3 regions of the Streptomyces sp. AM 4-1-1 genome follow, and region 2 is predicted to be linked to each of the others. Evidence: riboswitches for the same ligand, from Rfam matches in the RefSeq annotation. Region 2 holds a riboswitch; each other region holds the start of a gene.

Region 1 (3,203 bases), 6.5 Mb from region 2:
AGCCGGGTCCCAGCCGCCACACGAGGTGGTGCAGACCGACGCCGCCCTCGTGCCGCCCCAGCAGCTCGCCGCGCCGCTGGGGCGGGAAGGTCCGTACGTCGGTGATGGCGCACTCCCTGGGCACGGGTTCGGGCAACGGCCCGCCGATCATATGGGGCGCACCGGACCCGTTCCCAGGCCGGGCCGGTGACCGTCGCTGCCCGCGCCCACGGCCCCGTCACCATCCCCTCGCTTCACTCGAACGGCCTAGTGCGGGTGGCGGCGGCCGCAGGCGCGCGGTGGTGGGCCGTGATGGGCGTCCCCGCACCTGGCGGGTCCGCCGGAGGCCGTCCTCCGGTGCCCGGCGGTTGCACGGTCCTACGGGGTGAGGCGCGATGGAAGTCGGGCGCGCCTCCCCTGGGGGACTCACCCACAGGACGCGCTCGGGCGAGGAGGAATCGGTCATGGGTGCCGCTGACGGTTTCACGGATTCCGGAGAGCTCGACGGCCTGACGGTCTACGACAGTGACGGGGAGAAGATCGGAAATGTGGGGCGGGTGTACGTCGACGACGACACCGGCAAGCCGGACTGGATCACGGTCAAGACCGGTCTGTTCGGCATGAAGGAGAGCTTCGTACCGCTCTCCGGGGCCCGGCGGTCGGGTTCCGACCTGCACATCTCGCATCCCAAGGACCGCGTCAAGGACGCCCCGAGGGTCGACGCGGACGCGCATCTGTCCGTCTCGGAGGAGGAAGAGCTCTACCGGCACTACGGACTGACCCGGAACCGCACGACGAAGCTCGGCGACCGGTCCGGCACCGGCACCGGGACGCCCGACGCGTCCCGCGCGGGTGTTCTGGGTGCCGCGGGCGCCGGAGCGGGCGCCGGAGCGGCGGGTACCGCGCGTACCGCCGGTGATCCGGCCGGTACGGGCAAGCACCGGAACGCGGACGCGTCCGCCATGTCCCGTCCGATGGCGGGGGCGGGAGCGGAGCGGTCGGCTCCCGGCATGGGCGGCAAGGAGGAGGTCATCCGGTCCGAGGAGCAGCTGCGCGTCGGCACGGAGGAGTACGAGAGCGGCAAGGCGCATCTGCGCAAGTACGTGGTGACCGAGAACGTCACCAGGACGGTGCCCGTGAGCCATGAAGAGGTGCGGATGGTCCGTGAACCTCTGCGGGGCGACGAGAAGTCGACCCGGGCGTCGGACATCGGCGAGCAGGACGTGGAGGTCACGCTGCACGCGGAGCGTGCCACGGTCCGCAAGGAGGCCGTGCCGGTGGAACGGGTGCGTCTGGAGACCGACCGGGTCACCGAACAGAAGGAGGTCTCCGCCGAGGTCCGCAAGGAGCAGGTCGACTACGCGGACGGCTCGGAGAAGGGCGGCAAGGACGCGGGCGGCGAGTTCGGCCGCGGTCGTCGCCGCTGACCCTCCGCATCGGCGGGGACAGTCACACACACCGGGTGAGGGGCGGGCCGCAGGGTCCGCCCCTCACCCCGTGGGCCGGTGCCGGGGTGTTCGCCGCCCCGGCACCGGCCCGTGCGCGGGCGCCGGGGCGGCCTCTCAGGTCCGCCGCGTGGCCCCGCCCGGGCAGGAAGCGCACCGAGGGCCGGGCGTCCAACCGGTCCGGGGGACCGCCGCGGTCACGCGGTGGACGTCCGCGATGGGTTCCGCGGTGATCACCTCGTGCGGGGACACCGCCCGCGACGACCCGGCCCTGTTCCGTGACGACGATCCGCTCGCAGAACACCGCCGGGAGACTGTTGGGGTCGTGCGGCGCGACGACGGCAGTTCCCCGGCGTCCCACGGCTCGTGCGCGGAGCCTGGTGTCCGTGTGCCGTGTCCGGTCCCGGGCGCGGCCGCCGGCGGGTCTTCGGACTCGGGTTCACACGGAGGAGGCGCCTTCCCGGGAACCCGTGGGCGTCCCAGTGGCCTTGGCCCCGCCCGTCCCCTGACCGCTGCGCGTCAGCTCCGGACTCGCACCGGATTTCCTGACCCCCGCATGGGGCTTCACCAGCATTTAGCGAACTGTCACGCGGTCGATGACCGCCCGGCGGGGGTGTGCGCGGGGGCAGTACGCCAGGCCGGTGGCCCGGCGTTCCGCCCCCGTTCCGTGGCCCGTCGACCCGGTTCAGGGACGCTGGAGCGCCAGTACGGCGTTGTGTCCGCCGAATCCGAAGGAGTGGCTGACGGCCCGTCCGACGGGTTGCCTCAGCGGTTGTTTGGTGACGCAGTTGAGGTCGAACTCGGGCGCGGGCGCGTCGAGGTTCGCGATCGGTGGTACGACGCCGTGCTGAAGGGTGAGGATGGTCAGCCCGGCCTCGATCGCGCCCGCCGCCCCCATGCAGTGGCCGAGCACGCCCTTGGGGGCGGTGACGGGCGGCCGGTGCGGGTAGACCCGGCTGATGAGGGCGGCCTCGGTCGCGTCGTTCATCGGGGTCGCGGTCCCGTGGGCGTTGACGTGCTCGACGTCCTCCGGCCGCCACCCCGCGTCACGCAGCGCCGACTCGACCGCGGCCTGGGCGACGGCGCCCGAGGGAAGCGGGCTGGTCGGGTGGTGGGCGTCGGTGGTGGCGCCCGTACCGGCGAGCAGCGCGCGGGGGGCCGCGCCCCGGGCGCGCGCGTCGTCGGCCCGTTCCAGCACCATGATGGCGGCGCCCTCACCCATGACCAGTCCGCGGCGGTCGGCGGCGAACGGGCGGCACAGCCCGGCCGGGTCGCCGTCCGCGGGAGCGGCGGCGCCGGAGCGGGCGAGGCCCGTCATGGCGACCGGGTAGATGATCGACTCGGTGGCCCCGGCGACCGCGATGTCGCACTGGCCGGTGACCAGCAGGTCGCGGGCGACGGACAGCGCGGTGACGCCGGACGAGCACGCGGTGCACGGCGCCAGGCTGGGGCCGGTGGCCCGCATGTCGATGGCGATCTCCGCCGCGGGCATGTTGGGGATGGTGAGCAGGATGCCCGACGGTGAGGTGGCGCTCGGGCCGCGCCGGTCGAGGGTGACGGCCTGCGCGGTGAGTCCGGCCGAGCCGCCGCTGCTGGTGCCGACGACCACCGCGACCCGGGTGCCGTCCCAGTCGGCGGGGTCGAGTCCGGCGTCCGCGACCGCCTCCCTGGCCGCGAGGACGGCGAACTTGACGTACTTCCCCATCCGGAAGGCGGTCCTTCCGCCGATCCGGGCGTCGAGGCCGGTGTCGTCGACCGTGCAGGCGAAGTCGACCACGC
Region 2 (3,203 bases):
ACGACGTCGCCGAACTCCGCGTAGCACATGTGGGTGTGGATCTGGGTGTCCGGCCGTACGCCACTGGTGGCCAGCCGGAACGACTCGGTGGCCCAGGCCAGGTACTCGGCGTGGTCGGCGGCGCGCAGCGGCAGGGTCTCGCGCAGCGCGGGTTCGTCGACCTGGATGACCGAAGTGCCGTTCGCCTCCAGGTCGTCGACCTCGTCGCGCAGTGCCAGGGCGACCTGCCGGGCGGTCTCCCCGAGCGGCTGGTCGTCGCGGACGAAGGACCAGGCGAGCATGGTGACCGGACCGGTGAGCATGCCCTTGACCGGGCGGTCGGTGAGCGACTGGGCGTACGCCGTCCAGCGCACCGTCATCGGTGCGGGGCGGGAGATGTCACCGGCCAGGACCGGCGGCCGGACGTAGCGGGTGCCGTACGACTGGACCCAGCCGTGCTGGGTGGCGAGGTATCCGGTCAGCTGCTCGGCGAAGTACTGCACCATGTCGTTGCGTTCGGGCTCGCCGTGCACCAGGACGTCGATGCCCGCCTTCTCCTGGAAGGAGAGCACGTCCCGGATCTCGGCCTCGATGCGTGCCTCGTACCCGGTGTGGTCGATGCGCCCGGCGCGCAGATCGGCGCGGGCGGTGCGCAGTTCGGTCGTCTGCGGGAACGAACCGATGGTGGTGGTGGGCAGCAGCGGCAGTCCGAGGTGGGCGCGCTGGGCGACGGCGCGCTCGGGGTACGGCTGCGAGCGGCGGCCGTCGGCGTCGGTGACGGCGCAGGTGCGGGCGCGCACCGCCGGGTCGTGGGTGAGGGCGGAGCTCTCCCGGGACGCCAGGTCGGCCCGGTTGGCGGCGAGTTCGGCCTTGATGGAGTCCGTACCGTGCGTCAGGCCGCGGGCCAGCACGGCGATCTCGGCGGTCTTCTGCCGGGCGAAGGCCAGCCAGCGGGCGATCTGCGGATCGATGTCGTGCTCGGCGGTGGCGTCCAGCGGGACGTGCAGCAGCGAGCAGGAGGCGGCGACGTCGACCCGGTCGGCGAGACCGAGAAGGGTGCCGAGCGTCGCCAGCGACTGCTGGTGGTCGTTGATCCAGATGTTGCGGCCGTTGACGACGCCCGCGACGAGCCGCTTGCCGGGCAGACCGCCCGCGGCGGCGAGGTCGTCGAGGTTGGCGGCGGCCGGTCCGGTGAAGTCGAGGGCGAGGCCCTCGACCGGCGACTTGGCGAGCACCGGGAGCGCTTCGCCGAGCCGGTCGAAGTACGAGGCGACCAGCAGCTTGGGCCGGTCGGTGAGCGTGCCCAGCGCGTTGTAGGCGCGGGAGGCCGCGTTCAGCTCGGCCGGGGTGCGGTCCTGGACCAGGGCCGGCTCGTCGATCTGCGTCCACTCGGCGCCCGCCGACCGGAGATCGGCCAGGACCTCGGCGTACACGGGCAGCAGCCGGTCCAGCAGGGTCAGCGGTTCGAAGTCGGCCGCGACACCGGGCGCGGGCTTCGACAGGAGCAGATAGGTGACCGGGCCGACCAGCACCGGGCGCGCGGTGAGGCCGAGGGCGAGTGCTTCCCGCAGCTCGGCGACCTGCTTGGTGGAGTCGGCGGTGAACACGGTGTCGGGGCCCAGCTCGGGCACCAGGTAGTGGTAGTTGGTGTCGAACCACTTGGTCATCTCCAGCGGCGCCACGTCCTGGGTGCCGCGGGCCATCGCGAAGTAGCCGTCCAGCGCGTCCGAGTCGACCGCGTCCCGGTGCCGGGCCGGCACCGCGCCGACCATGACACTGGTGTCCAGCACGTGGTCGTAGTACGAGAAGTCGCCGGTGGGCACCTCGTCGGCGCCGTCGGCGGCGAGCTGCCGCCAATGGGCACCGCGCAGTTCGGCGGCGGTGTCCCGGAGGGCGGTCGCGGTGACGCGGCCCTTCCAGTACCCCTCGACGGCCTTCTTCAGTTCGCGGTTCTGGCCCTGTCGGGGGTAGCCGTACACGGTCGCTCGTGCCGCCGCGGCTGCGGGCTTGCTGGTCACGGAACTCTCCTTCGCGAGTATGTGCCTGGGTCGACCCGGGACGGGACGAGGGCGCGAAGGGGTGACGGAACCGACGGGCCGCGGCTCGATGTCGCCCGAGCATGCCCGTCCGTGTGTGCGCCGACCCGCCCTCGAGGTCACCGGAATCACCGCGCACGAGGCCGTGCGCGGGCAGTGGCAGGTCTTCGGACTCGTGGGCACGTCCGCCCGAGGGCGGACACCTAGCGGCCGTCGCTTCCCAGGTCCCGTACGGGCCCAGTGCTCGATGACGGCGGTCGTTCCCACTCACCGCTGCGGGGCAGTCCCGGATTCCCACCGGGTTCCCTCTTACGACGCATCCCGTCTGGCGGACGGGGCGAACCAGCTGCACCGCCACCCTAGGCGCTCGCACCCGCCCCGAACACCTCTGCCCGCATGCCGGACGCCGAAATGAGACAACCGATGTCCCCGCCCGGCCGGTCCGCGGCGGGTGGGGTGGACTTACTAGGACGTCCAACTATATGTTCGTGGCCAAGGCCCGCGGTGCAGGGAAGCCGGTGCGATTCCGGCGCGGTCCCGCCACTGTGACCGGGGAGCACGTCCTCGCAGGAAACGCCACTGACGAGCGAGATGTCGGGAAGGCAGGAGGACGCGCGCCGATCCGGGAGTCAGGATACCGGCCGCGGGGTGTTCCGTGTTTTCCACGAGGATGGAGCAGACACGCATGGCACCGGTCCATGTTCCCGGCCCAGGCGAGCACGCCCGCAGAGCCGCAATTCCCACGCCCTGACGGCCACTTCGCCCCTGCGTCCACGAAGCGGCCGACGGCGCGCCCCACAGCGCGCGCCGCGGGTCCGCCGTGCCATCCCCGGATCACACCCTGACGAGAGCAGGCTCCCATGGTCCGAGAACTCACCCACTTCATCGGCGGCAAGCACGTCGCCGGAACGTCCGGCGCCCACGGCGACGTGTACGACCCCAACACCGGCCGGGTACAGGCCCGCGTCCCGCTGGCCGACCGCGCCGAGACGGAGGCGGCGATCACCGACGCCGCCGAGGCCCAGAAGGAATGGGGCGAGTGGAACCCGCAGCGCCGCGCCCGCGTCCTGCTGCGCTTCCTCCAACTCGTCGACGCCGAACGCGACTCGCTCGCCCGGCTCCTCTCCGCGGAACACGGCAAGACGGTCGCCGACGCCCACGGCGACATCGCCCGCGGCCTCGACGTCG
Region 3 (3,203 bases), 1.6 Mb from region 2:
GCTTCTTCGCCGTCCCGTACACCATCCTGGTGTACCCGCTGATCTTCACCTTCCTGCCCCGGCTCTGGTCGGTGTCGCACAAGCACGGGTACGTCACCACGTCGGACTTCGTCCGCGGACGCTTCGGCTCCAAGGGGCTCTCACTGGCCGTCGCCGTCACCGGCATCCTCGCCACGATGCCGTACATCGCGCTGCAACTGGTCGGCATCCAGGCGGTGCTCGACGTCATGGGCGTCGGCGGCGGCGAGAACACCCACTGGTTCGTCAAGGACCTGCCGCTGCTGATCGCGTTCGCGGTGCTCGCCGCGTACACCTACTCCTCGGGGCTGCGCGCACCCGCGCTGATCGCGTTCGTCAAGGACGGACTGATCTACATCGTCATCCTGGTGGCGATCATCTACATCCCGATCAGGCTCGGCGGCTTCGACGACATCTTCGCCAAGGCGGGCGAGGCGTTCGCGCGGAAGAATCCGGCGACCGGCGCCCCGCGCGGGGCGCTCGTCCCCGGCGAGGCCGGGCAGTGGGGGTACGCCACCCTGGCCCTGGGCTCCGCGCTCGCGCTGTTCATGTATCCGCACTCGATCACCGCGACGCTCTCCAGCCGCAGCCGTGACGTGATCCGCCGCAACACCACGATCCTGCCGCTGTACTCGCTGATGCTGGGGCTGCTCGCGCTGCTCGGCTTCATGGCGATCGCCGCGGGGATCAAGGTGGACAACGGACAGCTGGCGATCCCCCAGCTCTTCGAGAACATGTTCCCCGACTGGTTCGCGGGCGTGGCCTTCGCCGCGATCGGCATCGGCGCCCTGGTGCCCGCCGCGATCATGTCGATCGCCGCGGCGAACCTCTTCACCCGCAACATCTACAAGGACTTCCTGAAACCGGACGCGACCCCGGAGCAGGAGACCCGGGTCTCCAAGCTCGTATCGCTGCTGGTGAAGGTGGGCGCGCTGGTCTTCGTCCTGGGCATGGACAAGACGGTGGCGATCAACTTCCAGCTGCTGGGCGGGATCTGGATACTCCAGACGATGCCCGCCCTGGTCGGCGGCCTGTTCACCCGCTGGTTCCACCGCTGGGCGCTGCTCGCGGGCTGGGCGGTCGGCATGGCGTACGGCACACTCGCCGCGTACGGTGTCGCGAGCCCGACCCAGAAGCACTTCGGCGGATCGTCGAAGGAGATTCCCGGGCTGGGTGAGATCGGTTACATCGGGCTGACGGCCTTCGTGCTGAACGTCGTGGTGACGCTGGTCCTGACCCTCGTCCTGAACGCGGTCAAGGCACCGGCCGGCACCGACGAGACGTCCGCCGCCGACTACACCGCGGACGCGGGTGACCCCGGCGTCCAGGAGGTCCTTCCTCCGGCCACCGCGGGCGCCCCCGGCGGTCACTGACCCCGCCGGGCCACCGGACCCGCCGCACGGGCCCCAGCGGCCCGCGAAGGCGTGGCGGGAGCCCGTTCCCGTCCTCCCGCCGCCTCCCTCCTTGCCCGGCGTTCGAGTGACCGCGACACAACATGTGGGGGCCGCTTCATGGAGCGGCCCCCACATGTATGCTCGTGCTCGCTGTCGTCGTAGGGGAATCCGGTGCGAATCCGGAACTGTCCCGCAACGGTGTGATCGGTGTGCTTTCGCGCACCCGTGAAGTCCGAGGACCTGCCGTCAGCGCATCCGGCTCGACCGAACCGGATTGCCGATACGTCCGGGCCTCGCGGAGGGCCGGTGGACGCCGTACGGAGTGCTGCCCGTCCCGGGCACCCCCCTGCCGGCCCCCGCCTCCCCACCGCGGCCCCGAGCCGAGCGAGGGAGAGCACCACGTGACCATCGCGCCAGCCGATCCGGCTTCAGTCGCGGAGATCCAGACCGACGGACCTGAGGGCGACGGGCCCGGAACCGTACTGCTGCGGCTCCTGACCGACCTCACCGCCGACCTTCCGGACACCGACCCCGGCCGCGTCGCCGCCGCCGCGCTGCGGGGCCGCAGCGCCCGGTCGGACGCGGCGGAGCTGCGCGGTCTGGCCACCGAGGCCGCCGCCGGTCTGATCTCCGAGGACCCGGCCTACTCCCGGCTCGCCGCCCGCCTCCTGTCCCGCAGCATCGCGGACGAGGCGGCCGGTCAGGGTGCGGTCTCGTTCTCCGCCTCGGTCGCCGTCGGTCACCGCGAGGGTCTGATCGGGGACCGTACGGCCGAGTTCGCCGCCTTCCACGCGGACGCCCTGGACGCCCTGGTCGGGCAGGCGCTCGCCGAGGGCGCGGACGACCGGTTCGGTTACTTCGGGCTGCGGACGCTGCACAGCCGCTACCTGCTGCGTCACCCGCTCACCCGTCAGGTCATCGAGACCCCGCAGCACTTCATGCTGCGCGTGGCCTCCGGGCTCGCCGAGGAGGCCACGCTCGACTCGGCCGCGGGGACCCGGGCGCTGGACGAGGTCGCCGCGCTGTACCGGCTGATGAGCCGGCTCGACTACCTGCCGTCCTCGCCGACGCTGTTCAACTCCGGGACCCGGCACCCGCAGATGTCGTCCTGCTATCTGCTGGACTCGCCGCTGGACGAGCTGGACTCGATCTACGACCGCTACCACCAGGTGGCCCGGCTCTCCAAGCACGCGGGCGGTATCGGTCTCTCGTACTCCCGCGTCCGCGCCCGCGGTTCGCTGATCCGGGGCACCAACGGGCACTCCAACGGCATCGTGCCGTTCCTCAAGACCCTCGACGCCTCGGTCGCCGCGGTCAACCAGGGCGGCCGGCGCAAGGGCGCCGCCGCCGTCTACCTGGAGACCTGGCACGCGGACATCGAGGAGTTCCTCGAACTGCGCGACAACACGGGCGAGGACCAGCGGCGCACGCACAACCTGAACCTGGCGCACTGGATTCCGGACGAGTTCATGCGCCGGGTCGACGCGGACGGCACCTGGTCGCTGTTCTCGCCCGCCGACGTGCCCGAGCTGGTCGACCTGTGGGGCGACGCGTTCGACGCCGCGTACCGGGCCGCCGAGGCCAAGGGGCTGGCCCGCAGGACGATCCCGGCCCGCGAGCTGTACGGCCGCATGATGCGCACCCTCGCGCAGACCGGACAGGGCTGGATGACGTTCAAGGACGCGTCCAACCGGACCGCGAACCAGACGGCCGAACCGGGCCGCGTGGTGCACTCGTCCAACCTCTGCACCGAGATCCTGGAGGTGACGGACGACGGCGAGACGGCCGTCT

What was found. Region 2 has a riboswitch for cobalamin ahead of metE (5-methyltetrahydropteroyltriglutamate--homocysteine S-methyltransferase). Riboswitches for the same ligand answer to the same signal wherever they lie in the genome.
Region 1: another riboswitch for cobalamin. It lies ahead of PZB75_RS01165 (ABC transporter ATP-binding protein); the one in region 2 lies ahead of metE (5-methyltetrahydropteroyltriglutamate--homocysteine S-methyltransferase).
Region 3: another riboswitch for cobalamin. It lies ahead of PZB75_RS21920 (ribonucleoside-diphosphate reductase subunit alpha); the one in region 2 lies ahead of metE (5-methyltetrahydropteroyltriglutamate--homocysteine S-methyltransferase).

The regions. Positions count from the first base shown of each region.
Region 1 covers NZ_CP119145.1:245,828-249,030, forward strand. Annotated here, with positions in the region: gene PZB75_RS01155 (adenosylcobinamide amidohydrolase) at 1-151, opposite strand, end outside; gene PZB75_RS01160 (PRC and DUF2382 domain-containing protein) at 444-1,406, shown strand; partial or broken gene PZB75_RS01165 (ABC transporter ATP-binding protein) at 1,561-1,770, opposite strand; cobalamin riboswitch at 1,825-2,011, opposite strand; gene PZB75_RS01170 (beta-ketoacyl-[acyl-carrier-protein] synthase family protein) at 2,110-3,203, opposite strand, start outside.
Region 2 covers NZ_CP119145.1:6,748,121-6,751,323, forward strand. Annotated here, with positions in the region: gene metE (5-methyltetrahydropteroyltriglutamate--homocysteine S-methyltransferase) at 1-1,997, opposite strand, end outside; cobalamin riboswitch at 2,173-2,360, opposite strand; cobalamin riboswitch at 2,488-2,676, shown strand; gene PZB75_RS28680 (CoA-acylating methylmalonate-semialdehyde dehydrogenase) at 2,876-3,203, shown strand, end outside.
Region 3 covers NZ_CP119145.1:5,136,939-5,140,141, reverse strand. Annotated here, with positions in the region: gene PZB75_RS21925 (sodium:solute symporter family protein) at 1-1,391, shown strand, start outside; cobalamin riboswitch at 1,533-1,675, shown strand; gene PZB75_RS21920 (ribonucleoside-diphosphate reductase subunit alpha) at 1,820-3,203, shown strand, end outside.